4 regions of the Solibacillus sp. FSL W7-1472 genome follow, and region 3 is predicted to be linked to each of the others. Evidence: riboswitches for the same ligand, from Rfam matches in the RefSeq annotation. Region 3 holds a riboswitch; each other region holds the start of a gene.
What was found. Region 3 has a riboswitch for cobalamin ahead of MKY07_RS05750 (hypothetical protein). Riboswitches for the same ligand answer to the same signal wherever they lie in the genome.
Positions count from the first base shown of each region.

Region 1: linked by a shared signal. The riboswitch ahead of MKY07_RS02770 (ABC transporter substrate-binding protein) and the one ahead of MKY07_RS05750 (hypothetical protein) in region 3 are both predicted to bind cobalamin.
Region 2: linked by a shared signal. The riboswitch ahead of cobJ (precorrin-3B C(17)-methyltransferase) and the one ahead of MKY07_RS05750 (hypothetical protein) in region 3 are both predicted to bind cobalamin.
Region 4: linked by a shared signal. The riboswitch ahead of metE (5-methyltetrahydropteroyltriglutamate--homocysteine S-methyltransferase) and the one ahead of MKY07_RS05750 (hypothetical protein) in region 3 are both predicted to bind cobalamin.

Region 1 covers NZ_CP150208.1:549,557-557,300, forward strand. The annotation lists gene MKY07_RS02755 (DUF1934 domain-containing protein) at 55-492, shown strand; gene argS (arginine--tRNA ligase) at 495-2,162, shown strand; gene MKY07_RS02765 (acyl-CoA dehydrogenase family protein) at 2,501-3,655, shown strand; cobalamin riboswitch at 3,773-3,962, shown strand; gene MKY07_RS02770 (ABC transporter substrate-binding protein) at 4,103-5,050, shown strand; gene MKY07_RS02775 (iron ABC transporter permease) at 5,043-6,041, shown strand; gene MKY07_RS02780 (adenosylcobinamide amidohydrolase) at 6,041-7,507, shown strand; gene MKY07_RS02785 (cob(I)yrinic acid a,c-diamide adenosyltransferase) at 7,610-7,744, shown strand, end outside.
Region 2 covers NZ_CP150208.1:1,583,875-1,591,618, forward strand. The annotation lists gene MKY07_RS07690 (S16 family serine protease) at 1-697, shown strand, start outside; cobalamin riboswitch at 865-1,052, shown strand; gene cobJ (precorrin-3B C(17)-methyltransferase) at 1,279-2,940, shown strand; gene cobK (precorrin-6A reductase) at 2,949-3,707, shown strand; gene MKY07_RS07705 (precorrin-8X methylmutase) at 3,710-4,384, shown strand; gene MKY07_RS07710 (cobalt-precorrin-5B (C(1))-methyltransferase) at 4,359-5,495, shown strand; gene cbiE (precorrin-6y C5,15-methyltransferase (decarboxylating) subunit CbiE) at 5,470-6,666, shown strand; gene cobI (precorrin-2 C(20)-methyltransferase) at 6,663-7,367, shown strand; gene cobM (precorrin-4 C(11)-methyltransferase) at 7,367-7,744, shown strand, end outside.
Region 3 covers NZ_CP150208.1:1,196,686-1,204,429, forward strand. The annotation lists gene MKY07_RS05710 (DEAD/DEAH box helicase) at 1-72, shown strand, start outside; gene MKY07_RS05715 (deoxyribonuclease IV) at 142-1,029, shown strand; gene dacB (D-alanyl-D-alanine carboxypeptidase/D-alanyl-D-alanine-endopeptidase) at 1,156-2,574, shown strand; gene MKY07_RS05725 (pyroglutamyl-peptidase I) at 2,588-3,205, shown strand; gene MKY07_RS05730 (hypothetical protein) at 3,336-3,569, opposite strand; gene MKY07_RS05735 (metal ABC transporter ATP-binding protein) at 3,866-4,612, shown strand; gene MKY07_RS05740 (metal ABC transporter permease) at 4,628-5,494, shown strand; gene MKY07_RS05745 (Fur family transcriptional regulator) at 5,491-5,901, shown strand; cobalamin riboswitch at 5,953-6,135, shown strand; gene MKY07_RS05750 (hypothetical protein) at 6,295-6,852, shown strand; gene MKY07_RS05755 (ABC transporter substrate-binding protein) at 6,842-7,744, shown strand, end outside.
Region 4 covers NZ_CP150208.1:2,052,305-2,060,048, reverse strand. The annotation lists gene MKY07_RS10145 (hypothetical protein) at 91-468, shown strand; gene MKY07_RS10140 (cytochrome c biogenesis protein CcdA) at 683-1,393, shown strand; gene MKY07_RS10135 (cytochrome c biogenesis protein CcdC) at 1,509-2,000, shown strand; gene MKY07_RS10130 (DUF2621 domain-containing protein) at 2,051-2,494, opposite strand; gene MKY07_RS10125 (DUF1659 domain-containing protein) at 2,650-2,868, shown strand; gene MKY07_RS10120 (DUF2922 domain-containing protein) at 2,900-3,121, shown strand; gene MKY07_RS10115 (YvrJ family protein) at 3,184-3,324, shown strand; gene MKY07_RS10110 (SCO family protein) at 3,431-4,042, shown strand; gene MKY07_RS10105 (transposase) at 4,342-4,644, shown strand; gene MKY07_RS10100 (IS3 family transposase) at 4,641-5,531, shown strand; cobalamin riboswitch at 5,802-5,982, shown strand; gene metE (5-methyltetrahydropteroyltriglutamate--homocysteine S-methyltransferase) at 6,145-7,744, shown strand, end outside.

The DNA of each region.
Region 1 (7,744 bases), 650 kb from region 3:
TACTTATCCTATAATAAAAAGGTTATAGAAATATATGTATAGGAGCTGACTGCTATGGCGAACGAGAGCGGGAAAACAGTCAAAATTAAACTAGTTTCCTCAATCATTCCAACCGAGGGCGAGCTTGAACAATATGAAATGTGGCTTGAAGGCAGTTGTGTGGAAAAAGGGAACAGTCATTATCTGCGCTATGAGGAAGTTCAGGAGGATCTGCAAATTCAAACGACGATTAAACTGAATGAAGCGAATTCGTTTATTATGCGAAAAGGCGGTGTGAACATGCGTTTGCCTTTAAATCCGGACTTACGCGAGAATGGTCATTATGAAAGTCCATTCGGCTCATTACCTCTTGTTACCGATACACATCAGTTAGCCATAGAAGTAGTACAAAGCGAAAAAGTGTCAGGGCAATTTAAAACGCAATATGACCTTATCATAGGTGGCAACTCAGTTGGCCATTACAAATTAGATATTCAATTTACGGAGGTATAACGATGAACGCAGTAGAACAATTACAGCAATCGATTAAAGCAGCACTCAAAGCGGCAATCGATCAAGCAGGCCTAGTAGAAGAAGGCACGGAAATCAATATTCATTTAGAAACACCAAAGGATAAAGCAAACGGAGACTTCGCAACAAATATCGCAATGCAATTGACAAAATTGGCGAAGAAGCCACCACGTGCAATAGCTGAAGCAATTTTAGCGCATTTAACGACTGAAGGTACAGATATTGAGAAGATTGAAATTGCCGGACCAGGTTTCATGAATATCACAGTACGTAAAGACTTCTTGGCAAGTGTAGTTACAGCTACATTTGAACAAGGCGAAAACTACGGTCGTTCAATTGCAGGCGCAGGAGAAAAAGTACAAGTTGAGTTCGTATCTGCTAACCCGACTGGTGACTTGCATTTAGGACATGCGCGCGGTGCATCTGTAGGCGATTCATTGTGTAATGTATTGGATTTTGCTGGTTTTGATGTATCACGTGAATATTATATTAATGATGCGGGTAACCAAATTAATAACTTGGCGTATTCGTTGGAAGCACGTTATAAGCAAGCGTTAGGTATGGAAGCAGAAATGCCGGAAGACGGATACCACGGTCCGGATATTATCGGAATCGCTGGTAAGCTGGCTGAAGAATACGGTGCGACGATTTTGGACAAGTCCGATGAAGAACGCTTTAAATTTTTCCGTGAGCACGGCTTGAAACTGGAATTGGCAAAACTGCAAAACGACCTTAAAAACTTCCGTGTTGAATTCGATGTTTGGTATTCAGAAACATCTTTATATGAAAACGGTAAAATCGATGTAGCGTTAGACAAACTAAAAGCAAATGGTCATGTGTTTGATGAAGACGGCGCAACTTGGTTCCGTTCAACAACATTCGGTGATGATAAAGACCGTGTATTAATTAAAAACGATGGTTCATACACATATTTAACACCGGACATCGCTTACCATGAAGACAAACTGCGTCGTGGATTTGATAAACTGATCAATATTTGGGGTGCTGACCACCACGGCTATATTCCACGTATGAAAGCGGCAATCGAAGCACTTGGCTATGACCGCGGCACATTGGAAGTAGATATTATCCAAATGGTTCAGCTATACAAAAACGGTGAGAAATTCAAAATGAGTAAGCGTACAGGTAATGCTGTAACGATGCGTGAGTTAGTAGAAGAAGTAGGCTTGGATGCTGTACGTTATTTCTTCGTTAAAACGGCAGGGGATTCACATATGGACTTCGATTTAGACTTAGCGGTATCACAATCGAACGAAAACCCAGTATATTATGCACAGTATGCACATGCGCGTATTTCATCGATTTTACGTGCAGCTAACGAGCAAGGTTTCGAAGCTTCATTGGAAAACCTGAACTTGCTAGTAGCAGAAAAAGAAGAAGATGTACTGAAAAAAGTCGGCGCATTCCCGCAAATTGTGGCAGATGCAGCAAAACACCGCACACCACACCGTATCGCAAACTATATTCAAGACTTGGCAGCTGCATTCCATAGCTTCTACAATGCAGAAAAAGTATTGAACCAGGATAACAAAGAGCTGACAGAAGCTCGTTTAGCATTAATCACAGCAGTAAAAACAACATTGGCGAATGCACTGAAACTAATCGGCGTAAGCGCACCTGAAAAAATGTAATTCAACTATTTAAAGCACTCTATTTTCTGTATACGAAAATAGGGTGTTTTTTCTTTGAGGATTGTGAGATTTCTACTTTAAGCGTGATTCGTTTTACGTTTCGAGAGCAACAGTTCTCCTTTTGAGGTGCTATCTTCCACATTAAGTTGAATCAGTTCTCCTTTTTCCGTAATTTGTTCCAATTCCGCCAGCAAACCTTCCAATTACAAAACAGGGAAACGCATCTAGTGTAATCCCTATAAAGGAACTGGGGATATCTATTGACTTGTAATTTCTCGAAACGTACTATTAAATTTGACTTCTATATACAGGACAATAAATATGAGGTGGTGCTTTCCATGAGCAAGGAATTATTTATTCAAACCGACGAGCAGCAACAATGGCTGAAAAAGCTAGAAACAATATCACAGAGCGTGATAGTAAATGCTCAGCAAACAGATGAACAAGCAACATTTCCATTTGAAAATTTCCGGAAGCTGCGCGAAATCGGCTATACAAAAATAACGCTGCCAAAGGAATATGGCGGGGATGGCTTCACAGTCTATGATGCGCTATTACTGCAGGAAACATTGGCGAGCTATTGCGGAAGCACCGGGCTGGCTGTTTCGTGGACAATTCAAAATGTAGGCGAGATTTTCGAAAATCGTTACTGGGATGAACAAAAGCTCGACTGGTTTGGTGAACAGGTTGCAAATGGCGCGACAGTCAATCGTGCGGTAAGCGAGTTTGCGATGGGAAGTCCAGTACGTGGCGGACGTCCGGGAACTTCAGCAAAACGTGATGGGGATTATTATGTAATTAATGGACGTAAAAACTATACGAGCGGTGCACCGGACCTCGACTATTTTTTAGTTTCGGCATGGATTGAAGATGAGGGACAGCTAGGATTTTTCCTCGTTCCGAAAACGGCTGAAGGGGTATCGGTCGAAAATACATGGGATGTTGCATCAATGCGTGGTACGGGAAGCGATGATTTAGTGCTCGATAATGTACGAGTTGATAAAACAAACTTAGTGGAATTACCGAATTATTCAACCGGATTTAAACTGAACGGCTGGTTGCTGCTTATCCCGGCAACCTATTTAGGCATTGCCCAGGCTGCACGCGATTACGCAGTTAATTTTGCGAATAGCCATTCCCCCAACAGTATTCAAGGAACGATTGCCCAGCTGCCAAATGTACAAACGCTGATTGGCGAAATGGATTTGGCGTTGACGAGAGCGCGCTTTACGCTTTACGGAGTTGCGGGACTATATAATGACCCGATTAAAAAGGCGACACTAGTCAATGAAATCAATATTGCGAAACATGTAGTGACAAATACAGCAATTGAAGTTGTCGATAAAGCGATGCGTCTTGTTGGGGCAAAAAGCCTGCAAAGATCAAATCCGCTTCAACGCTATTACCGTGATGTCCGTGCAGGTCTGCACAATCCGCCAATGGATGACATTACGATTAAACGTTTAGCTGAAACGGCAATTGAAAAAGCTTAAAAGCAAAGGGGGAAGCAGTTCTTTTATTCGTAATTTCAGCGAAATAAGAAGAATTATCTGAAACTTTGGCGATTGAGCACACATTTTTATGAATATCAGCTATAATAGAGCTATTAATTTTATATGGACGATAAAGGTTCTTGCTCACTGATAGAGTAAGGAGTAAAAGGGAAATCGGTGCAATTCCGATGCGGTCCCGCCACTGTAAATGCTAGTTGAGAGCAGTATGCCACTGAAAAACTTTCGGGAAGGCGCTTATCAACGTTATGCATAAGCCAGGAGACCTGCCTTTATAATGCCCTAAAATAAACCTACGAGGATAGGATGTGGCGGATAAATTCTTTTTCCATTGAATTTTATTTGCATACGTAAAGCTTCCTTCAATTTTAGTAGGAAGCTTTTTATTTTTGTAGAAAATTATACAACGAAATTTTGGAGGTTATTATTTTGAAAAAATGGCAACTGCTATCTTCCGCAGCATTACTTACATTAACATTGGCGGCATGCAACTCGGAAAAAGCAACAGATGAACAATCAGCAAAAGACAATACAGAAATAACTGAAGCAGCACAATTCCCGGTAACTATAAAAGATGCCTTGGACAAAGAAATCACGCTTGAAAAAGCACCAGAGCGCATTATTACATTGGCTCCATCCAATACGGAAATTTTATTCGGACTAGGGTTAAACGATGAAATTATTGCTGTGAACGACAATGATACATATCCTGAAGAAGCATTATCTAAAGAATCAGTTGGCGGCATGGAATTTAATCTAGAACAAATAATTAGCCTGCAGCCCGACTTAGTTGTCGCACATGAATCGGGATTGTACAGCTTCAATGAACAGGCGATTGCTCAGCTTGAATCAGTAGGAATTCCTGTATTTGTTGTAAAAGATGCGAAAACATTTGAAGAAACATATGAAACAATTGAACAAATTGGCAATTTGACGAATAAAGAAAAAGAAGCAGAAGAAATGATCATCTCCATTAAAGAGGGGATTGAAGAAATTGAAGTGAAAGTAGCCGACCTGGAAGAGAAGTCCGTATTTGTTGTTGTTGGGACAAATCCGCAACTATATGTTGCTGGACAGGAGACGTTCATTAGTGAAATGCTTGATATATTAAATGTAGAAAATGCCGTTCCGGAACTCGGGTGGCCGCAGTACAGCTCGGAGCAATTTGTAAAGAGCAATCCGGATATCATTTTAGTAACATATGAAAACGACTTGGCAGCAATCGAGGAAAATGATGCATATGCAGAAATGGATGCTGTGAAAAACGCCAATGTGAAATTAGTCGATAGCGATACGACAAGTCGACAAGGTCCGCGTATTGTAGAAGGTATTGAATCAATTGGGGAAGCAATTTATCCAGAGGTATTCAATGAATAAAAAATATTCAATCGCCTATGTACTATCGATTGGATTGCTTTTAAGCAGTATATGGATTGGCATTTCGTTCGGGTCAGTTAATATTCCGTTTTCGACATTGTGGGATAAAACAACAGATCCGGTTGCATACAGTATTTTGTGGAAAATCCGAATGCCACGCGTCATTTTAGCCGCATTAATCGGGGCTTCTTTAGCAATTGCGGGGGCAGCATTCCAAGGGTTGCTTAAAAACCCTTTGGCAGATCCATACACATTAGGTATTTCATCAGGGGCCTCGGTAGGTGCGGTAATGACAATCTTTTTAGGCATTTCCATACCGGTGCTCGGTGTATTCACTTTGCCGGTATTCAGTATGGCTGGAGCTGCATGTACGATGATCATCGTCCTGACATTTGCCAGACTTGTTGACCGCTCGATGAAAATGGAGACGCTGATTTTGACGGGAATTATTTTCAGCTCGTTTTTAGGGTCCTGTATTTCCTTAATGGTCGCACTTACTGGTGAACAGCTACGAGAAATCATCGGCTGGCTTCTAGGAAGTGTATCGATGCGAGGGTGGCCATATGTCCGGATGGTTCTGCCATTTATGGTGCTTGGTACAGCAATTATTTGGCTGACTCGCCGTGAATTGAATGCGATGATTTATGGAGAAGAGCGTGCCCAGTATTTAGGGGTAAATGTTAAGCGCAGCAAGTATATGATATTGGCGGGTGGTTCCATTCTAACAGGAGCGGCTGTTGCTGCATCCGGGACAATTGGATTTGTCGGATTAGTAGTACCGCATATGATTCGCCTGCTAATCGGAGCAGACCATCGACATTTATTGACATTGTCGTTTTTGAACGGTGCAAGCCTGCTCGTCATTTGTGACTTAGTATCACGTACAATTATTTCCCCTATTGAACTGCCGATTGGTGTTATTACTTCCTTTATTGGAGCACCTGTCTTTGCCTATATCTTCTTCAAGCAACGTAGAAAGGTTGTTGCATAATGTTAAAAGTAAATAATCTATCCGGCGGTTACGGTGGGAAAACAGTTGTGAAAAATATGACGTTTCACGTGGAAAAAGGAAGAATTCTCGGGATTCTTGGTCCAAACGGCAGTGGAAAATCGACATTACTGAAGATGATCAGTGGTGTGCTGAAATGTGAAACAGGCGAAATTTTCATTGAAGAGAAACCGCTTAAAAGCTATGATAACAAGCAATTAGCGAAAAAGATGGCCGTACTCCCCCAATTAAATGCAAGCGCATTTACAAACAGTGTATATGATGCGGTTTCGTTAGGACGCTACCCTCATCAGAGCGGTTTTTTTTCATCTTGGACGGAAGAAGATGAAACGACGGTACAGCGGGCGATGGAAAGCACAGGTGTTTCGCAATATAAAAATCAATACTTGGAGTTTTTATCCGGCGGCGAGCAGCAAAGGGTATTTATTGCACAGGCACTTGCACAAAATTCGGAGCTGCTTCTATTGGATGAACCGACAAACCATTTGGATATCGCGCATCAAAAGCAGATTTTGGATATGATTCGGATGCAAGTTGAGGTGCATGGGCTGACAGTTGTCTCGATTTTCCATGATATTAACTTGGCATCGCTTTATTGTGATGAGCTGCTGCTATTGGAAAATGGTGAAGTACGGGCGTATGGCGAACCGCATGAAGTCGTGCTGCAAGAGCAGATTGCCGATGTGTATCAGGCTCGAATTGCGACATATCCCCATCCGGAACTGCCAAAACCGCAAATTACGATGCTGCCAACGAATGAAATGGAAAGAAAAGCTGCGGCAATCCATATCAACAAGTTTCAAATAACTAAAGACTATATCGAATATCAGGCACAGGCACCGCTAAAAGTAATTTCATCAGCTGTTCATAATGCCGGCATAGGCTGGTATGACACATTACTCAACCGTTCCATTGCTCCTGAATACGATATTTATAATGTGAAAGAGGAAACGGAGCATTTTTTGAAAGAGCGCAAGTTTTCTCCAACAAATACGGTCGTCATGCTGACAGCCGTGGAAACAAGCTGCGCGGCAATTCGTCATTTTTCGAAAAATAATGCAGAAATCCTTGTCATGGTAACAGCAGGGGTAGGCAACAGTGTTGACGTTACAAAAACATATTTGCGCGAAGAAGAGCCACATATCGGTACGATTAATACATGGGTAATCATTAATGGTAAGCTGACAGATGAAGCATTTATTCAGGCGATGATTACGGCAACAGAAGCCAAAACGAAAGCATTGGCAGATCAGCAAATAAAAGATGCAGTAACAAATACGATAGCAACAAGCACCGCAACGGACAGTTTATTAATTGCCGCTACCCAACAAGGTGAAGAAATGCCGTATGCCGGACCTATTACAGAAATCGGCAAACTGATCGGCCGGGCCGTTTTTGAAGTGACGATCGAGGCGATTAAGAAATATAAACAGCATAATAATAAATGAAAAACCTTAAAAGAAAAAGCGTACGCATGGAAAAAGAGTGTCGATATACTTGAAGGAAATTTTCAAAAATTCTAGAATACTAAATCGAAAGGGTGATGATGGATGAAATTATATACAAAGCAAGGCGATACAGGAAAGACGAGCATTATTGGAGGACGTGTTGATAAAGACCATCTGCGTGTTGAAGCATACGGGACAATTGATGAGCTGAATTCATTTATCGGTAAAGCTGTCAGT
Region 2 (7,744 bases), 390 kb from region 3:
TATACTAGCCCTATTAGCTGTCTTTGAAAGCCGACTGATTGATTATGAAAAATATACTTATTTTCTTATGTCATATAACGAGCCTTTTGAAATAGTGAAAGACTCAGGAATCAATGTATTGGCAGTGGAAATGATTGAGATTCCATATATAACGGACTTGAACTACTTAATTCATACTATGGAATTTTCAACTAATAAAGAAGTTTTGGATGCGGAAGTTGTTACGAATAAAATCCGGTATCGTTCGAAAAATGAAGAATTACTTAGTTATGTACGTCCTACGGAGAAACATTTTGAGACGATGAAGGAAAATGTCATTGCTTATTTACCAGAAAACGCTTTTGCTATTAATCAATTTTTAGAAAGAGAAGATATAGAAGGTGATAGTGCAGGACTTGCCACTGTATTAAGCGCTCTTATCGAAAATGGTGACGTTAACAATAATATTCCGATTGCCGTAACAGGAGCGATTGATAGCAAAGGAAATGTGAAGGAGATCGGTTCAATAAAAGCGAAAACTTTGATTGCCGAACAAAGCGGTTTTTCTCATATAATTCTACCTGTAGAAAATGAAGAAGAGGCGAAGAGAGTAAAAAAAGATGAGCAGCTTAATATAGAAATTATCGCTGTGGCATCTATAGAAAATGCTGTAACTGATATAAAAAAACTAGATGAAACAGGGTCATTAAATAAATAAAATGAAAAACAGAAAATAAACAACCTTTGTTAATTAGGATAGGGAATTAATGTGCAAAGGACAAAAATAATGAAGGAACAATGCTTTATCTTCACTGAAAAAAACAGATATCATAATAATTGTTCTATCATTTTTTAATAGACTATGTTATTTTTATAATAATTTAATAATTTGCAATTTAAATAAGTGCTTACAGAATTTTGTAAGGTAAAAGGGAAATTAGTGAAAGACTAATGCAGCCCCCGCTACTGTAATAGCTGATGAAATCACAATGAATCACTGTCGTAAAGATGGGAAGATGTGAAAGTAAAAGGAAGCTTAAGCCAGGAAACCTGCTTATTTAAACGATACTTACTTTTCGGAGGGAGAAGTATAGGCGAAACAAGTAATTGTTTTTGTGTTTTTCTATACTTTTTTAGTATTAATTTCACATGCCCGTACCTCTTTCTAACGAGAGGTGCGGGCTTTTTTATTTCTTAGTGGATAAGCAATACTAGTTTTTAATGAAATCCACATAAGAAAAATTATCATCACGTCCTATTTGGTGCGAGATGTATTTTTCTACTAGGGAGGGTGTTTACATGCAAAAAGGAAAGATCTTTGTTGTAGGGTTCGGACCTGGAGATCGGGAACATATAACAAAACGTGCAGTCGATGCACTACAGCAAAGTGATCACATTATGGGCTACAAAACGTATGTTGAACTGATTGAGCACTTAGTAACGGCGAAAACCATTGTCAGTACGGGAATGACTGAAGAAGTTTCACGTGCGCAAGAAGCTGTAAAACAGGCTGAAGCCGGCCATATAGTTGCTGTTATTTCCAGTGGTGATGCAGGTGTTTACGGAATGGCGGGCCTCGTATATGAAGTATTAATTGAAAAGGGATGGACTGCAAAAGAAGGGATTGAAGTAGAAGTCGTTCCGGGTATATCAGCGATTAACTCCTGTGCAAGTTTACTTGGCGCTCCTGTTATGCATGATTCCTGCACAATTAGTTTAAGTGACCATTTAACACCATGGACGGTCATCGAAAAACGGATTGAGGCAGCGGCAATGGCAGACTTTGTCGTTGCGTTTTACAATCCTAAATCCGGCAGACGGACAAGGCAAATTGTGGAAGCGCAACGAATACTGCTTAAGTATCGTTCACCTGATACACCTGTCGGATTAGTAAAAGCTGCCTATCGGGATACGCAGGACATTGTGTTAACAACACTAGAAGAAATGCTCGAACATGATATCGGAATGCTGACAACGGTCGTCGTGGGGAATTCCTCAACATTTTACTACGATAATAAAATCATTACACCGCGTGGTTATCAGCGTAAATATACGTTAGGAGAAGAAAAGCAACTATTAAAACCGCACCAACGTTTGAAAAAAGAAGCGGAACCTTGGGCGTTGGATCAGGAAACGGGTGAAGCAAAGACCGGGTATGAAAAAATTGAAGCTATAGAGAAAAAAATAGTTGAACCAGCAGCAATTAAAACAACCGCATTACAGCTTGCAAATGAAGCATTAGCGCTCGTACATAAAGAAACGTCAGCAGTAAAAGTTGAAGAAAATCCTTTTTTAGTGCAGCAAGAAGTGGAATCCATATTTGAGTTTGCTGTATCACCAGGTGTTGCCAATAAAATGATTACACCTGCACAAATGATTACAATGGCAGAGGTTGTAGGAGAACGGGGTACGATGGAGTATACGCCTGATCACCGTCTCTTATTGAAGGTACCAACTGATTCACCTCAAAGAATCGTAGAAACGGTAGAAAAAACGGGTTTACTTGTTCAACCTGTCGGCGACGTAGTAATCGTCAAGGCGTGTGATTTCTGTTACGGCGAAAAAGCCGAATCCATTCCATATGCTGAAGAGATTATGGAAACACTTGGTGGCATTAAAATGCCGAAAGAACTACATGTCGGTTTTAACGGTTGCGGAATGGCATGTTATCGCGCGGTTTTTGATGATATCGGCATTGTTTACCGCAAGAAAAAGTTTGATTTGTTTATCGGTTCCAAACCAGTTGGACGAACAGCACATGCAGCACAACCTGTCCTTGAAGGGATCGATCCCGAAAAATTGATTCCTTTACTAACAGAAATCGTTGCGGACTATAAAGAAAATGGACATCCGAATGAACGTTTTTTCAAATATTTTAAACGTGTAAAAAAAATCCTGAATTTCAATTATGTTGATATGTCATGCAAAATTAAAGTGGAAGAGGCCCCTTGTGGAGATTAGGTGAAATGATGATTTTATTTTTAGCTGGAACAAGTGATGCAAGAGAGCTGGCGGTTCAATTAATGCAAGCGGGACAAGAATTGGTGGCGACTGTCGTGACGGAATCTGCTGCAGCGAGTCTACAGGAAGCGAATGTTCCGTACCATGTCGGTCGTTTAAGAGAACAGCAAATGAAGGAACTAATTGAAGAACGGCGGGTAACAACGGTTATCGATGCCAGTCATCCATATGCGGAAGAGGCTTCCAAAACAGCGATGGCCGCTGCAAATTTAACGGGTATTCCCTATATTCGATATGAACGTCCGCAGCAAAGTTATGTACATCCGCTTGTTACGGAAGTGGAAACGTATACAGAAGCGGCAATTGCTGCATCCGCACATTCAGGAACAATTATGCTGACGACAGGCAGTAAAACGCTTGCCGTTTTTACGGAACAATTATTACATAACGAAAATATTCGTCTTGTCTGCCGGATGCTGCCAAATAAAGAGAATATGGAGAAATGCGATGACCTTGGGGTGAAGCAGCGTGATATTATCGCAATCCAAGGCCCGTTTTCAAAAGAACTGAATAAAGCGCTTTACGAACAATTCAGCACAACACTTATTATTACAAAGGAAAGCGGGAAAGTCGGTTCAGTAGACGAAAAGATGGATGCGGCTCTTGAAATTGGTATTCCAGTCATCTTAATTAAAAGACCAAAAATACAATATGAAAACTTATGCACTTCATTCGAGAAAGTGTTTGAAAAATTAGGAGGCAAATAATAATGGCAAATATGAATTTTAATACAGACTTCGTACCACTAACAGTAGACCCGGACAAAATTTATGATTACAGTTTTGCGATCATTAAAGAAGAAATGGGCGAACATTCTTTTACAGACGAACAATGGCTTGTCGTTCGCCGCGTTATCCATGCTTCTGCAGACTTCGAATTGGGACGCAGCATGATTTTTACGGATGATGCGATTGAAGCGGGCATTCAGTCCATCTTAGCAGGACGTCATGTTGTAGCTGATGTTCAGATGATTGAAAGTGGTTCAGGGCGCAAACGATTCCAAAAACATGGCGGGGATTTACATTGTTATATCGCAGATGAAGATGTATCGATCGAAGCAAAAAAACTTGGAACAACTCGTGCGATTATTTCGATGCAAAAGGCGACTCAACTACAAGAAGGCGGGATTTATGCAATTGGGAATGCCCCGACAGCTTTACTTGAATTAATTCGCCTGATTAAAGAAGGTCTTGCAAAGCCGGATTTAATTATCGGGATGCCTGTTGGGTTCGTTTCGGCAGCAGAATCGAAAGCGGAATTAGCGATTTTAGAAGGAATTCCGTTTATTACGAATGTAGGAAGAAAAGGTGGCAGTACTGTAACCGTCGCAGCATTAAATGCCATCTCAATCATGGCAGATGAACGAGCAAAAGAAACGAAATAAAAAAGATCCGTCGGAAATGCGTCACGGCTATACAACGGGAGCTTGTGCAACTGCGATGACAAAGGCTGCCTTGTACGCACTTGTGACCGGAGAAGTTCCTGAACATGTAACAATTCATTTACCTGTAGGAAAAGATGCAACATTTACGGTGGCATCTTTTGCAGTAAAGGACAATGAAGTGATGTGTGAAACGATTAAGGATGCCGGTGATGATCCGGATGCGACACATAAAGCACGCATTCAAAGTACGGTTCGTTTTATAGAGAAAAGCGGTGTTCACTTAGATGGAGGAATCGGTGTTGGTCGTGTAACAAAAGCAGGACTGCCCGTCCCTGTTGGAGAAGCGGCAATTAACCCTGTTCCGAGAAAAATGCTTCATGGTGTCGTCGAAGAAGCGATTCAACTTTTCCAGATTGACAAAGGAATCGAAGTGATTATTTCTGTTCCGGACGGTGAGGAAATTGCGAAAAAGACGTTAAATGCAAGGCTTGGTATACTGGGCGGAATTTCTATATTAGGTACGCGCGGAACAGTCGTGCCCTTTTCAAGTTCAGCATATATGGCAAGTATCGTGCAGGCAATCAGTGTTGCAAAAGAAGCAGGCTGTGATCATCTTGTCATTACAACCGGCGGACGCAGTGAAAAATATGCAATGAAGCAATATCCGCATTTACCGGAAGAAGCATTTATAGAGATGGGGGATTTCGTCGGTTTTACGTTAAAGCATATCGCCCGTAAAGAGATTCCCCAAGTATCGCTTGTCGGAATGATGGGGAAGTTTTCGAAAGTGGCACAGGGTGTCATGATGGTGCATTCCAAGAGTGCGCCAATCAGTTTCCCGTTTTTGGCTGAAATCGCGAAAAAAGCCGGAGCTGATCCAGAAATAATCGAGCAAATTCTGCATGCGAATACGGCATCGCAAGTAGGGGAAATCATGCAGGGGAATGACCAATTTTTTAAAGCGCTTTGTAAAAACTGCTGTTACTATGCACTGGATCATACGAAAGCGAAATTACGTGTCTCCACAACTTTGTATGCAATGAACGGTGACATGCTAGGAAAGGCTGAGAATATTGAACAATTGGATGAGAATGATTGGTATCGGGGATAACGGACCAGCAAGTTTACTTCCTCAATATATCGCTTGGATTGAATCAAGTGAAGTACTAGTTGGTGGTGAACGTCATCTTGACTTTTTTCCGGACTACACTGGCGAAAAGATCATTATAAAAGGTGGACTCTCACGACTAGTGGAAAAGCTGCAAGAAGAAAAAAGAAACGTCGTCATTATAGTATCGGGTGACCCATTGTTTTACGGTTTAGGAGGAGTTTTGGCAAAAAAGCTCCCATTAGAAATTTACCCATATGCTAGCTCTGTTCAATTAGCATTTACAAGAATGCAGGAAAGCTGGCAGGATGCCTATTTAACGAGTGTTCATGGCCGGTCGATGAAAGGGCTTGCCCAAAAAATCGATGGTCGAAAAAAAGTAGCCATTTTGACAGATGAAGTCAATTCACCAAATGCACTGGCCCGCTATTTAAAAGCATTCGGTATGACAGAATATGATGCGTTTGTTGCAGAAAACTTGGAAGGTAAGGCAGAACGATGTCGCCATCTTTCTTTAGATGAAATGGAAAACGCTGAATTTTCACCACTAAATGTTGTCATTTTAAAACAGCGTGAAGTGGTCGAGCGTGCGTCAATCGGTATTGATGATGACAAGTTTATTCAGCGAAAACCGGATAAAGGGCTCATCACAAAAAAGGAGATCCGTGTACTTTGTCTGCAAGCACTGCAATTAAGAGAAACAAGTATCGCATGGGACATTGGGACATGCACGGGGTCAGTTGCTATAGAAATGTCGAAAATAGCCCGGGAAGGTCAAGTATTTGCGATTGAAAAAAATGAAACAGATTTGGAAAACTGTCTTCAAAATCAGCATATTCATCGTACAGATTTTACAGCTGTTTTAGGAAAAGCTCCAGAAAGGTTAGAAGAATTTCCTGATCCGGACGCCATTTTCATCGGTGGCAACGGCGGTAATATGGAGCAGTTGCTGCAACTATGTGTGAATCGATTAAAGCCAAATGGCCACATTGTTATGAACATCGCAACAATTGAGAACTTAGCAGAAGCTATGGGGCATTTTAAAAAGTTCAATTGTGATGTTTCTGTACTGCAGGCACAAATCTCAAAAAGTAAGCCAATTTTAAATTTAACGCGTTTTGAACCGTTAAATCCAATTTTTATCGTAACAGCACAGAAAGGGTTGGAATTATGACAATCGGTACATTAATCGGATTAGGTGTTGGACCAGGTGATCCGGAACTTATTACAGTAAAAGCGTTTAGAATGTTAAAAGAATGCCCGGTCATTGCATATCCTCAAAAATTGCGCGGCAGTAAATCGTATGCGCAACGAATAATCGATGTGTACGTTAATCCGGCGGAAAAAGAAATGCTGGGGCTTGTATTTCCGATGACGAAGGACGAGGAGACATTGCAGGAAGCATGGTCAAAATCCGCAGAGAAAATCTATGCACATTTGAAAGAAGGCCGAGATGTCGCATTTGTAACGGAAGGCGACCCGATGCTTTTTAGTACATATATACACTTGATGAAATTAATGAAGGAAATGCATCCCGACGTTCCAATGAAATCGATTGCAGGGATATCTTCATTTAATGGAACTGCCAATCGTTTAGGAATCCCATTGGCAGACGGCGATGATCATGTAGCAATGATTCCGGCAACTTCGGATATGGCAGAGATGCGTCGTGTTATTGAGAACCATGACGGGATAGTGTTCATTAAAGTAGCGAAAGTATTAGATGACATGCTGGATTTGCTTGAGGAAATGAACTTACTAGAAAAAACGTTTGTTGTGACAAAAGTAACTTCAGATGAAGAAATTATTTGGAAAACGAATGAATTGCGTGGAGCTGAGCTCAATTATTTATCATGTATGGTGGTGCGAAAATAATGAAGAAAATTTGGATTATAGGTGCTGGCCCCGGCGACCCGGATTTAATTACCGTAAAAGGCCTTAAACTTCTTCAACAGGCGGATGTTGTCATGTATACAGATTCGTTAGTTAGTGAAACTCTAGTTGCCGAAGCCCGTGCGGATGCAGAAGTAATCCGTACAGCAGGCATGCATTTACAAGAGATGGTTGATTGCATCGTTGAACGTGTCAATGCAGGGAAAATGGTTGTGCGTTTACATACGGGTGACCCGGCCATGTACGGGGCCACAATGGAACAAGTGGCATTGTTGAAAAAACATAATATTGGCTATGACGTTGTTCCAGGTGTGAGTTCCGTATTTGCTGCCGCTGCAGCAGTAGGGGCCGAATTAACG
Region 3 (7,744 bases):
AATATGAAGTGGGAAATGGAAAAAGTGAAAAAACGCGAACGCCGTATTAAAGCGCGCCGCAACAATAACTAATTACACAAGGGGCTGCTTAGAATGATTTTTCTATGCAGCCTGTTTATTCGTTAAATGGAGGAAAGTAGAATGTTATTAGGTTCACATGTTTCGATGAGCGGAAAAAAAATGCTGCTAGGTGCCAGCGAAGAAGCATTAAGCTATGGTGCCAATACTTTTATGATCTATACAGGCGCACCTCAAAATACGCGCAGAAAGCCGATTGAAGAGCTGAATATTATGAAGGGCCTGCTCCATATGAAAGAGAACGGACTATCCAACATTGTTGTCCATGCACCGTATATTATCAATTTAGGGAATACGACAAAACCGGAAACTTTTGAGCTTGGCGTAAACTTTTTGCAGGAAGAAATTAAACGTACTGCTGCATTGGAAGCGACACAAATCGTACTGCATCCTGGTGCGCATGTCGGTGCAGGTGTTGATGCGGGTATTGAACGGATTGTAGAAGGTTTAAATGAAGTGCTGACACAGGACTACCCAGTACAGATCGCATTGGAAACGATGGCGGGCAAAGGCACTGAAATCGGTCGTACATTTGAAGAATTGGCACGTATTATCGATGGTGTGACAAACAATGAGCGCCTGTCGATTTGTATGGACACATGCCATATTCATGACGCCGGCTACGACGTTACAGGTGACTTTGACGGAGTGTTAAATGAATTTGATAAAGTCATCGGGTTGGATCGTTTAAAAGTACTGCACATTAATGATTCAAAAAATGTGCGCGGTGCTGGAAAAGACCGTCATGAAAATATCGGTTTTGGTGAAATCGGTTTTGAGGCAATGCACTATATTGTTCATCATCCACAGTTAATGCATTTACCGAAAATACTGGAAACACCATTTGTCGGTCCGGATGCAAAAAACAAAAAAGCGCCATATTTACATGAAATTGCGATGCTTCGCAATAGTGAATTCCAGCCAGCATTAATTGATGCAATGCGCGAATAATAAGAATAAGTAAAACATACTTGGCACAAATTTGATGCAAAGTATGTTTTTTTGCGTTTTTTATGACATAATTTGTTATAATGAGTTAACTGTAAATTAGCAATATTCAAAAGGAGGTATCAGTTGATGAAAAAAATATTTCAGCTCGTCATTTTGTTAGCGTTATTCTTTTCATTGCCTATTCAAAGTTTCGCATCGATTAATGGTGCGGTTACAACACATTTAGGGAAAAGTAATGCAGCAGTGACGATTCGTGACGCAGAGAGCGGGAAAATCGTCTATTCCCAAAACGGGGACAAACTGATGCGACCGGCTTCCAATATGAAATTAGTTTCCGGTGCTGCAGCATTGTCGATTTTAGGCGAGGACTATCGTTTTAAAACAAATTTATATATCGATGGAATTATTGTCAACGATACATTAAATGGAAATGTTTACATAAAAGGCAGTGGCGATCCGACATTAAAAAAAGATGACTTTTTAGAGTTTGCAAAAGAATTGAAGCGCATTGGCATTCGTACAATCAATGGTCATTTAATCGGTGATGATACAGCATTTACCGGCAGTACATTGCCACCGGGTGTTCTAAAGTCGGATGAGACGTATTACTTCGGTGCGCGTACTGCTGCGATTACGATGTCACAAAACAATGACTTTGATGCGAGTACAGTCATTATTACTGCAAAGCCTGGTAAAGTTGGAGCAAAACCGAGCTATTCGATTGAACCGAATTTAAGCGGTATGGTCATTTCCAACCAAGCAAAAACAGTTAGTAAAGGAAGTCGTAATACAATCACAATCAAGCGTGCCTACAATACAAACCGTATTATCATTTCCGGAAACCTGCCACAAGGGAGCAGTAAGAAGGAATGGGTAACATTGCAGGACCCGTCGAAAAACACAATGCAGGCAATTAAGCAGACGCTGCAAGGGACAGGTTTAAAATTTGTGAAGAGTTCGAAAGTGGAATTAGGAAAAGTTCCGCAAAAGGCAACATTGCTTTACACGAATGAATCACGCACGTTGGCAGCCATTTTCCCGGCATTTATGAAACTGAGCAACAACAGTATTGCCGATATTCTTGTAAAGGCAATGGGTAAGCAGCAGCTAGGTGAAGGCAGTACGAACAAAGGTGCCACGTTACTGAAAAAGTACAGTGCTTCATTGGATATTCCTGTGAACAACTGGCGTTTTGCAGATGGTTCTGGATTGTCCAATTCAAACCGTGTAACGTCAAACGGACTTTCGCAGTTATTGTACAAAGTTCAAAAAGAATCTTATTTCGGTACATTTTTTGATTCGTTGCCAGTCGCCGGCAATAAAGATCGCATGGTCGGCGGTACATTAAAAAGCCGTTTAACAAACAGTGCTTTGCAAAATAGAATTTATGCAAAAACAGGCTATATCCCGAATGTATATACATTATCAGGTTATATGAAAGGCCAAAGCGGAAAACAATATATCTTCTCGATCCTACTGGAAAATAAATCAAGTGGAAATGTATATATTGACCGTACAATGGCAGCGCTTGTAAAAAACTTATAGAGGGGCAAGACAGATGGAGAAATTACTTTTAACAGGATTTGAACCGTTTTTATCAAATCCGATCAACCCTACAATGGAAGTGGTACAGGCACTGAACGGAAAATCAATCGGTCAGTATGAAATTGTTGGCCATGTATTGTCTGTCGATTTTGCAAAAGCACCGGAACAGTTTTTGGCACTGGTCGAAGAAGTAAAGCCGACGATTATCGTTTCATTAGGCTTAGCGGCGGGCATTACGAAAATTTCTCCGGAACGTGTTGCATTGAATGTAAAAGATGGGGAAAAGGACAATGCAGGGAATGCATTTGAGGATGCACCGATCAAAGAAGATGGGGATGTTGCGTATTTGTCGACATTGCCGATCCGTAAAATTGTCCACCGTTTAAATTCTGCAGGTTATCCGACAGCAATATCCAATTCTGCCGGAACATATTTATGTAATAATATTATGTATGAAGGTTTGTACTACGCTGCAAAGAATGAAGCAATCCGAGCTGCAGGATTTATTCATATACCTGCATCATTCGAGCTGGCGATCGAACACGGCCGGATTCCGGGCTGGTCAATGCGTGATTTAACAGCGGCCATTGAACTGGCACTCGATGTATGTGTAGGTAAGAATGCTGGATAAGGCATTTAAAGTAATGGGAAAATAATAAGACAAAAAAATCAGCCGTGTTGCGGCTGATTTTTGTTTTTATAAGTTTGGAAAATAATTTACGGAGCATTACAAAAAAATGTGTTCTGAAAAACCGTTTAAATTACAAACCGACTAACTTCATTAATTTTTTATAACGTCTATCCCCAAGCAGCTTCTGAATTTTTTTTAAAACTTCTTTTGGAACGCCGGTAAGAGCCCAGCTGATATTGGCATGCTTCAGAATTTTTTGCAGCTTCTGAACTTCTTCTATGCTCAATTCAAGTCCCTGCTGTTTGGCGAAATCCTGCAGTTGCCTGTCATTCATTCCTTTTAAGTTATCAAGCCATTGTAGCATTTGAATTATCTTCATCCTTTCAAGTTTATCCCGCATTAACGGGTAATAATTCATCTGCCTCTAAAGCGTAGCGGCAGAGCCAAGACTCCCGCCTCTAAACCTAATCAGATCGAAAAGGATAGGCGGGAGGTCAACTACCCGTAAAAGCCCGATTGGTTAAACTAACTTTCAGTGGGGGATGAAAAAAATCCCCACTGATTGAAGTTCAACCTTAATCCCTTTACATAAACAAAAAACTGCATTATACTAACTTGATGTAAATCGTAATGATTTTGAATTAGAAAGAAGCGAACGAAATGAAAAAACCATTGATAGAATTGAAGGATGTTTCCTTTCAATATGAATACACACAAGCATTGAAAAATATTTCACTACGTGTCAATGAAGGCGATTTTTTAGCATTAATTGGGCAAAACGGCTCCGGTAAATCGACACTTTTGAAATTGATTTTAGGACTGTTAAAGCCTATGTCAGGGGAAATTAAATTATTTGGCGAACAAGCAAGCCATTTTAAACACCGCGAATGGATTGGCTATGTTTCTCAAAAATCCAATGCCTTTAACTCGGGGTTTCCTGCAACGGTCGAAGAAGTCGTGAAAAGTGGTTTATCGCAAAAGGTAGGGCTGTTTAAACGCTATCCAAAAGATGCGGATATTTTAGTGAAAAGTGCTTTAAAAGATGTCGGCATGGATAAATTTCTAAAACGGAATATTGGACAGCTTTCCGGCGGGCAGCAGCAGCGTGTGTTCATTGCACGTGCTTTAGTATCCGATCCGAAGCTTCTTATTTTGGATGAACCGACAGTCGGAATTGACCGAGAAAATGTGCAGGCATTCTATGATATGCTCGCACATTTAAATAAGCATCACAATATGACGATGATTTTAGTTACACATGATGTGGACACGGTTTCGGATCGTGTCAGTCATGTAGCGTGCTTAAATCAGTCGATTCATTTCCACGGGTACAAAAATGATTTTGATACGATTTCGGAAGAACAGATTGCTAGCTGGAACGGCCACTCTGTTCGAAAGATTCACTAAGAGGAGCAGGCCGTTATGATAGAAGCTATATTAAACTATGAATTTTTGCAAAATGCCTTTTTCTCAGGGCTTGTTATTGGAGTAATTGCACCATTGCTTGGTGTATTTATCGTAGTAAGACGTTTATCGCTAATTGCGGATGCACTGTCGCATGTAACACTGGCGGGGATTGCCGGGAGCCTGTACTTGAGCCAATCGTTTGCAGCGCTGGCTTTGCTGAATCCGATTTATTTAGGGATTATCGCATCTGTAAGTGGTTCGATCTTAATTGAACGATTACGCCGACTATATAAACATTATGAAGAACTTGCAATACCAATTATTATGTCGGGCGGAATCGGTGTGAGTGCCATTTTAATATCACTTGCAAGCGGATTTAATACCGATTTAATGAGCTATTTATTTGGCTCTGTATCGGCTGTATCACGTCAGGATCTATATGTTGTGCTGGCAATTGCAGTCGTAGTTGTATTATTTTTAGTTTTATTTTTTAAAGAGCTTTTCGTATTGTCATTCGATGAGGAATATGCGAAAGCGAGCGGTTTACCTGCGAAATGGATTCATTTATTGTTCATGATCGTTGTCGCACTCGTTATCGCAGCAAGTATGCGTATTGTCGGGATTTTGCTTGTTTCAAGCTTAATGACATTGCCGGTAGCTGCAGCGATGCGTTTAGCTCGCGGTTTTAAAGAGGCGATTATTTTAGCGATTGTATTTGGAGAGCTGGCAGTAGTAATCGGACTCATTTCTGCATTTTACCTGAACTTGGCACCGGGTGGAACAATTGTTGTCACATCTATTTTGATCTTGCTATTAGTAATTTTAATCAAAAAGCTTGTTTTGAAATTCACAATTAAATCGGAAGGGGAAGAGATACTGTGAATGCAGCGCGCGCGTGGGAAATATTAAAGGATAATGGCTATAAAAAGACGGATAAACGAGAGTTGATTTTGGGTATGTTTGCAGCTACAGACAAATATTTGACTGCCCGTGATTTGTTATCAGTATTGAAAAAAGATTTCCCTGGGATGAGTTTCGATACAATTTACCGTAACCTCGCTACTTTCGTGGAGCTTGATATTCTAGAAGAAACAGAATTAAACGGTGAGCGTAACTTCCGTATGCATTGTGAGTCGGATCATCATCACCACCATTTTATTTGCCGTGATTGCGGGAATGTAAAGGAACTGTCTGTTTGCCCGATGGAAATGCTCGGTGAAAAGCTGCCGGGTTATGCTGTAGAAGCACACAAATTTGAGATTTATGGCAAATGTCCGGATTGTTTGTAAATTTCCATTGCATATTTCTGTTAATATGCTAAAGTGATTAAGACAAATTGAATAAATTTGCAGGAAAAAGATGCATTATGCATAAATGGGAATTCGGTGTAAATCCGAAGCTATTTCCGTAACTGTAAGCGTTGATGAAAATAAGTGTGAGACCACTGCTAATATAGCGGGAAGGTACTTATGAGTAAAGTGAAACGCAGAGCCAGGAGACCAATCTTTTTCTTATCGTAACATCCCTCTTCGGAATTAAAGAGAATGTACGGCAGTCACTGATCGAATGAGCATCCTTTTGCAGCACTCTTTTTTGATTTTTGAAGCCATCCATTTTCTTGGGTGGCTTTTTTTCGTACACTCGTAATTTCGTGAGGCACTACTTGAAGTGAGGAGAATTTTATGAAAAAGGATATCCGTTTTTCCTGTTATCCGTTTATGAGGGAAAAATCATGCTGCGTCGACTATGAAATCCGCACCGATTCTTTAACAACGCGAATCGGTACAGTCTTTCCGACGTTAGTTGATGATGCTTCCGGTCAGCTCGTTTTGGAAGATTTGAGGAGAATCCAACCGTTAGCTTATCATGTCAATGGTTCGGTAAGAGGTAAATTAGCCATTACATTTGAGGATTTGCAATGGCTAAGCGATCGATACGATTTTTATGTAAGTGAAGTTGGAGAAGCGATTCAGCAGTTTGTACTGCCACAAGGAATCGAAAGTGCAGCAAGACTGCATATTTGCCGCAGTGAGGCGAAAAAGTCTTACAGGGCATTACATAAAGTGAGCGAGGAAAGAGAAGTGGATGAAATTTTGTTTGATTTTCTCGGGCTGCTTGCCAATGTGTTTTTTGTCATGGCGGTCTATATGAATCAGCAGCATCAACAAGAGGAAATTCCATTTATCTCAAAATCTTATCCGACGAAAAAGAAAAAAGGGGTTACAACAAATGAAATTTAAGAACAAATGGATCGTTGCTTTAGCGGCAACATTCTTATTAGCAGCATGCGGATCAAATGATGAAAAGTCTGAAAATGATGTGAAAAAAGAAGAGCAGGCCGGTTCGAAAAGTGAAGGTGTACCGTATACAGTTGTTGATGATCGTGGTGTTGAAGTAACATTCGATGAAGTACCGGAAACGATTATTTCCCTGCAGCCTAGCAATACAGAAATTTTGTTTGAGCTGGGTGTCGGTGAACAAATTATCGGGGCAACAGAATATGATACATATCCGGAAGCCGCACAAAAAATTGAACGTGTGTCGACTTCTACTGTCATCGATGCAGAGCGAATTCTGGAATTGGATCCGGATGTCGTAGTTGCCTATACAATTGGGGAGGAAGCACAAATTGCCCAATTGGAAGATGCAGGTTTGAAAGTATTTGTAATTGCTTCGGCTGCGACATTTGATGATGTTTATACGGATATTATCCAACTGTCCGAAGTAATGGATGTAAAAGAAAAAGGCGAAGAAATTGTAGCCGACATTAAAGCACAAATCAAAACAGTACAAGAAAAAACAGCGACAATTGATACGAAGAAAAAAGCATATTATGAAGTTTCGCCAGCTCCGGATCTTTGGACTACCGGCAGCAGTACGTTCCAGCAGGAAATAATGGATCACGCCAATGTTGAAAATATTTTTGCTGATCAGACGAGCTGGATTAGTGTGACGGAAGAAGATGTCATTACTCGTAATCCTGAAATTATTATTACACCGGCAACCTATATGGAAAATGCAGTTGACGAGATTCTAGGACGCACAGGTTGGGATAAAATACAGGCAGTTTCAGAAAAGGCAGTTTATCTGGTCGATGGAGATATTATGTCCCGTCCTGGACCGCGTATTGGT
Region 4 (7,744 bases), 860 kb from region 3:
AAGGCAGGATTTTTCAGTTTACTATATTTTTCCGGTTTCATTTTCGACAAAAAGCGGGAATAGTAAGTGAAAAAAAGTAGGTGATTTATCATGCAGGCAGCATTAAAACATTACAGGCAAACACACAGTGAATATTTATGGCTGCATATTTTGGCAGCTGTCGTATTAGTATTTACATCCGTATTCTGGTTTGTACTCCCATACTTCATGATTCATTACGGAAAATATACGACAAACGTATTCCAACAATCTTTGTTGTTGATCGCATTGTATACCATTCCTTCCATTTTTATCACATTGCATTGCTGGTTTATTAACTTTAAGGCAGCTCTTCGATGGAAAAAAAGCTATCCTAAGGAATGTGTATGGCGCTGGTCGCTTAGGTTCCAATTTATTACGATTTCAATTGTGGTCCTGTTTACCTCGGTCATTTATTCCAGTCTTTTTATTATTGATATGATTCGATAATAAAACACGCCCTTCTTTTCTCAAATGTGCTAAAGTGTCAGTCCAATCATGCAGACAGAGCATTTATTTTTCAAACATTAGCGCGGCACTTTCGCACATTTACCTTTCAAATCAACCACAAAATGCTGTCAAAAAATTTTCATTTAAAAAAGCAAGTAATGTATGGGGAAATTTGGTACGATGAAGGTATCAATGTTAAGGAGAATGAAGCAGCATGAATTCAGATTTAAATATCCTTTTAGCGTTCGGTGCCGGGTTTTTAAGTTTTATTTCACCATGTACGCTACCGCTCTATCCTGCATTTTTGTCCTACATAACCGGTATGACACTCGATGAGCTGAAAGCCGAAAAAGGGATGATGCAAAAACGCGCAATTTTACATACTTTATTTTTCTTGCTTGGATTTTCGATTATATTTATCGCCATCGGATTTGGAACATCGTTAGCGAAAGATTTCTTTTTTCAATACCAGGACTTACTGCGTCAAATTGGAGCCATTTTAATTGTCGCATTCGGTTTAATGATTGTCGGTCTGCTGCAAATTGACTTTTTAATGAAAGACCGCAAGTTCCAGTTCAAAAACCGACCATCCGGATATTTAGGTTCGGTGCTGATCGGTCTTGCTTTTGCAGCGGGATGGACTCCTTGTACAGGACCAATACTGGCAGCGATTATTACCCTTGGTGGAACGAATCCTGACTCGGCAATGTGGTATATGCTAGCATACTACTTAGGCTTTGCTATCCCATTCTTTACATTGTCATTCTTCATTTCACGAATGAACTGGATTCGCACACATAGCCAAAAAATCATAGTAGTTGGCGGCTATATTATGATTGCGGTCGGAATTTTATTGTTCTTTGACGGATTGACGTATATTATTAATCTTCTCTTGCCGATTTTCGATGGTTTTAAAGGATTCTGACAGTTCCCTGCTTAATAAGACCGTGCTATACTAAGGGAAGTAATATAAGGGAAAAAGGGTGCATGATTCGTATATACCAGATCTTTACACTCGTTCATGCAAGAGGAGGAATATGATGTTTGACAGTATACCTTCTCACTATTTATTAATTGGTTCGACGATTATGGCAGTCTTAATGGGCTCATTCGTAATGTTCATAAGACTACGTGCACAAAAAAAGCCGGTATCCACAAAAAAAATACTCATCCCGCCTTTTGCGATGTCAACAGGTGCACTGATGTTTATTTTTGAGGAATTTCGTGTAGCGCCAATTCAAATAGTAGAAGCGGCCGCACTAGGCTTGTTATTTTCATCTGTATTAATCTTAACGTCGAAGTTTGAAGTGCGAGACGGCGCAATTTATATGAAGCAATCTAAAGCATTTCCATTCATATTAGTGGGATTACTTGTACTACGTATTATTTTGAAATTAATATTTGCCGATACATTTGATGTCGGTGAACTGGCCGGTATGTTCTTTATCTTGGCTTTCTCTATGATTTTACCGTGGCGAATCGGTATGCTTATTAAATATAAGAAGCTTGAAAAATCGCATATTGTCGCATAAAAAAGACTGTCTCTAAAAGTTTTATACTTTTAAAGACAGTCTTTTTCGTTTTACGTCTCAAATAAATGATCATAATTCGTCGTATCAATTCTCATTTCATCGAGCTTTTTACGTAAAAACTTATGGTCGCGCTTTGGCGAAGCGATAATATAGCCACGAATAATTAAGTCCAAGTCGATTTTTGTGGCACGTTCATTCAGGGCGATTTCACCGATTTTACCGGCAATCTTTTCTTTGGCAACTTGCCGGAATAACTCTGGTACAGGACTGACAAGCTCGGTAAGTAATTGTTTTTCATCTTCACCCCATAGATGAATTGTTTTATCTAAGTATATGTTTTGCCAATCTAAATCCGATTTACCATCCTGTTTCGGCAGGGCCTTCAAAAACTTGCGGAACATAAAAAAGCCGCCAATCCCCATAAGCGAAATCAATACTACAACCCAAAATAAAATAAACCATAAAAACCAGCCATCTAAGCCCACAATGTTCACCTCATTACTTAATATTGTCTACGAAATTTCTTCTACTAATCTATTGGTGATAAACCTCATTATTGTCTATTATATAAGTTTTTGTAATTTTTTTCATCGTCATTGTCCCTTTTTTCTGTAAATCATGACATATATAGGGCAAGGAGGTGAGAAACATGAATGAATTTGGATTTTTATCTGCGACGTTGACAGTTTATTATCAGACAGGGCTTGATGAATTTAATGAGCCAATGATTAAAAGTTCCACATTCCGTAACTTGGAAAGAAACGCAACAGCCCAGCAGCTGTACACAGTTGGGACAACAATCGTCGGCTTAACAGATTACGATTATATCGAATCTGTGAAAACGCAGAAAGAAACGATTACAGCTTAATTAAGTGTAGTAAAGAAAAGGAGGAGAGCTTATGGCACAAGTTTTACAATTAACATTTGCCAACATTGCAGGAAGCACGATGACGATCAATATAAGTGATCCGAAGCCGAATTTAACTGAGGCTGAAGTGAATGCAGCGATGCAAACAATTATTGATCAGGCGGTATTTTCGAAAGACGGATTTTTGTTCAATGTAAAAAAATCTGCGCGTATTGTTGAGCGTAATGTAACAGCAATTGAACTGATCAGCTAATAGCAAGGCCGGCGAAGTGTGATGCTTTGCCGGCTTCTTTAAATAAAAATGGAGGGATTATAATGGACCAGTGGATTGCCATTCTTCAGGAAGTAACGTTTCCGATCTTTATATCTTTTTATTTACTGTATCGGATAGAAACAAAACTTGAAGCGATTCATACAGCACTCGTATCATTACATCATCCTGCAGATAGAGCGTGAGAAACTCTTCACAATGTTGACACACGTCCTTTCTTCCAATAACTATTGAGAATATACTAAATATTGGGTAAGATGAGAGTAATGTTCAAAGAGTGGAGAGAGAGAAATGAAAACGAAAAACATAGTATTCGCACTTATGCTCTTGGCAGCAACTGTACTTACAGCATGCAGCAATTATCAGTTTAAACCGACGACCAACTTTGAAATTAGCGAGTTTACGATGACCGATCACCGGAACAATGAAGTGACACTGGACAGCCTAAAAGGGGAACCATGGCTTGCAATGTTCATCTTCACAAGCTGTACAACAATTTGCTCACCAATGACAATGAATATGACCCGTGTCCAGGATCATCTCGAGAAAAAAGGGCTGGAAGATTATAAAATTGTCGCGTTTTCCGTTGATCCGGACTACGACACACCGGCGCGTTTGACAGAATATTTATCGCGCCATACACCAGTAGATGAATCAAAATGGCATATGCTGACAGGATACGATCAAAAATTTATTGAGCAGTTTGGCAGAAACTCATTTAAAACACCTGTCCAGTCGATTGAAGGGAACGATCAAGTTATCCATGCCGATACATTTTTCCTAGTGGATGAAAAAGGAATCGCCGTGAAAAACTATTCAGGCTATGGCACTGGCGAAGATGGTGTTCCATATGAAACGATTGCGAGTGATATGGAAGCACTCATTGACGAACGTCTAAAGTAATAGTGAAATGAAAGATTAACTTGCGAAAAAAGTGTAGCTGCTTTTTAAGCAAGTTTTTTTATGGAGTTTACTGCGGGCTTTTCTAATAAATATAAAAATGTGCTAATAAATCCACCGATTTTCTAATAAGTTGCTGATTTTCTAATAAAGGAGCAGGATATGCTAATATCAGTTCCAGATTAGCTAATAAGTATGTCAACTTTTCTAAAATCATCCGCAGAAGTGAGGTTAGTATAAAAAATGGACACGTCTTAAGAGACACTTTAAGATTAAGATATCTAAAAAAGGACGTGGAACCGATGAAAGAAAAACAAACTCGTAAACGATTAGACACACAAACAAAAGAATACATTTTAAAGTCTGTTTTAGAAGATGGCGCAAAAGTTTCAGATCTGGCATTTAAGTTTGAAATTGGATCTTCAACGATCCATAAATGGATTAAAGATTATCGTGAATCGAAAAATCAGGATGTCACACGTTACTTTACTTCTAGCGAAGTAGATAAGTTGCAGGCAGCGTTTGATAAGAAGTTACGTGATTTGGAAGAAGAGAATGAAATTCTAAAAAAGGCTATGCACATCTTCGCGAAAAACCCCGAGTGATTTATGCATTCATTGAAAAGCATAAAAACGACTTTGGCATTGCGATGATGTGTAAAGTATTGATGGTTTCAAAAAGCGGTTATTATGATTGGCGTAAAAAACAGATACAGCCCTTATCGGAAAAAGAAGTACGTGATACAGAAATTGCCCATCAGATTCATCGATCGTATGCGAGGAGTTTTGGTACATACGGTAGCCCTCGAATTGCGCAAGACTTAGCGAGTTTAGGGTATGTCTGTTCGCAAAAGAAAATTGCGAATATGATGCGAAACCTTGGGTTAAGTGCCGTAATCCCGAAAACTGTTCAACGAACAACGGATTCCAATCACCATCAATTTATTTATCCGAATCTAGTCAAACGCCAATTTCAAGTAAAAGAGAAAAATAAAGTATGGGTCGCAGATATAACTTATATCCGAACACTGGAGGGGTGGGTGTATCTTGCGTCAATCATGGATTTATATTCTCGTAAAATCGTCGGCTGGGCCATCGCAGATCATATGGAAGAAACATTAGTAGATCAAGCCTTGAAGCATGCTTTAGCAGTTCGAAAACCCGAAAAAGGATTAGTTCATCATTCAGATCGAGGTGCACAATATTGTGCCACAAGCTATACAAGAACTTTAAAAGAACATGGGATTAAAATTAGCATGAGTCGTAAAGGAGATCCCTATGACAATGCGTGTATTGAATCCTTCCACGCCACAATCAAAAAAGAATGGATCTATCGTCACCGTTTCGAATCCAAAAAAGAAGCAAGAAAGAGCGTGGAGTCATATATCGTAAACTTTTACAATGAACGACGACGTCATTCAACAATCGGTTATTTATCACCAAACCAATTTGAGAGAAATCAACAGGAGCCCGTTTGTCAAAATGCCTCATAAAGTTCTCTTACAGGGTTTTCATCCCTCCATGCCCAGGTCTGGGCATGGAGGGATGAAAAGCAGAGCAACCGAAGGGCGGTAGCAAAAAAAGTCTCTTAACGTTTGTCCGAAATATTGACGGAAGACCAGAAGTGCTAAAATAAACAAATTTCTTCTAATAAAAAGCACACAGCATCCACTGAAATTATTTCAACCCCGCATATCTTTAATATGGTCGCAAAATAAAAAGAATTTTCAAAACTAGAATTCTATGATATAGTATACGAAATTACATACTGTGTAAGTTACGGTGCTTGTGAGAACAAGCTTAAAAGGGAAACCAGTGAAAGTCTGGTGCTGTCCCGCAACTGTAAATCGGAGTTCGTGATATTCAACCACTGTCTATTGATGGGAAGGGTCACAAGAACGTTGATGATGAGCCAGGAGACCTGCCGGAAACTAGTACACGCCAATACCTACGTGGAAATAGGTGGTGATTTTGTGCGAAAGTGAGACAGAACTCCTTTGATTATGCAAAGGTTTTTATTGTCAATCTCTTAAACATTCACACCCCTCTTTCATTTTGAAAGAGGGGTTTTGGTTTTTATGTAACAAATTTAAGGAGGAATTGTTTATGAAAACAGCAGTAATTGGCTATCCGTATATTGGACAAAATCGTGAATGGAAACGTATAACAGAGGCGTTTTGGAAAGAACAATTGTCTTTGGAATCCTATGAACAGGAAATGAAAAACTTACGACTTGCCCAACTCCATCAACAGCAGAATTTAGGGCTGGATGTTTTAACGGTAGGAGATTTTACATACTATGACCGTATGCTTGATTTAGCCATTATGTTTAATATGATTCCATCTAGATACGACCGTCTTTCCTTGAAGCATCAGTTAACAGCGTATTTTGCAATGGCGCGCGGGGCTGAAAATGTGGTGGCTTGTGAAATGACGAAATGGTTCAACACGAATTATCACTACATTGTCCCGGAATACGAAGGGCAGCAACTGACATTGCAACACAATGTTTACGCGCAATATATTCAGGAGGCAATCGAAGCATTCGGCATGACCCCTCGTGTGACTATTATCGGTCCATTTACATTTTATAAACTGACGAAAGGTGTAGGCCAAGAACAAAAACAACACTATATTCAGCAGCTGGTAAAGGTGTATAAAGAGTTGCTTCAGTCATTGGAAGCAAGTGGCGCAACATCGATCCAGCTTGAAGAACCAAGCCTTACAAAAGACCTTACGTCCGAAGATATCGCATTAGTTCAACATTTCTATCATCAAATATTAAAAGGACTGACAGTTGAATCGATCTGCACAACTTATTTTGAAGCGTTATCCAACTATGAAACAATGATTAATTTGCCTGTAGATGGCTTTGGACTGGACTTTGTTCATGGGAAAAATGAAAATCTAGCAGCGTTAAAGAAGTTTGGTTTCCCAAAAGATAAAGTTCTATATGCAGGTATTATTAATGGTCGGGACATATGGAGAGCCGAGTTGCAGAAGCAGTTGGCACTAGTAGCGGAAATACGTTCCTATGTACCATTTTCACCAATCCATTTACAAACATCGTGCAGTCTTCAGCATGTGCCAGTTACAACAGCAGGAGAAAACGGGATTGTACCAGAGCTGCTAAATGCTTTGGCATTTGCTAATGAAAAAATAACGGAATTGCAAATGATCAAAGGGAAAATACTTCAGCAGGAAGTTCTTCATATCCAGGCTTTTTTAGATAGCGAAAAAGCAATCCGAACATTGGCACTGCATGAATCAAGAAAAAAGAAAGCAGTACATGCACAAGTAAACGCATTAACACCGGAAGCATTTAAACGAACTGATAACTACGGCAAGCGTAGTAAGCTACAACGTGCCTTTTTACAGTTACCAGACTATCCGACAACAACAATCGGGAGTTTCCCGCAATCCGCACAAGTTAAGAAAAACCGTAGATTATGGCGAAAAGGGGAAATTACAACAACAGAGTATGAAGCATTCAACGCGAATGAAACCGCACGTTGGATTACCATTCAGGAGCAACTTGGCCTTGATGTCCTTGTTCATGGTGAATTCGAGCGAACTGACATGGTGGAATTTTTTGGTGAAAAATTAAATGGCTTTGCTTTTACGACAAATGGATGGGTAGTTTCATACGGATCACGTTGTGTAAAACCCCCAATTATATACGGAGATGTTGAATGGATAGAACCGA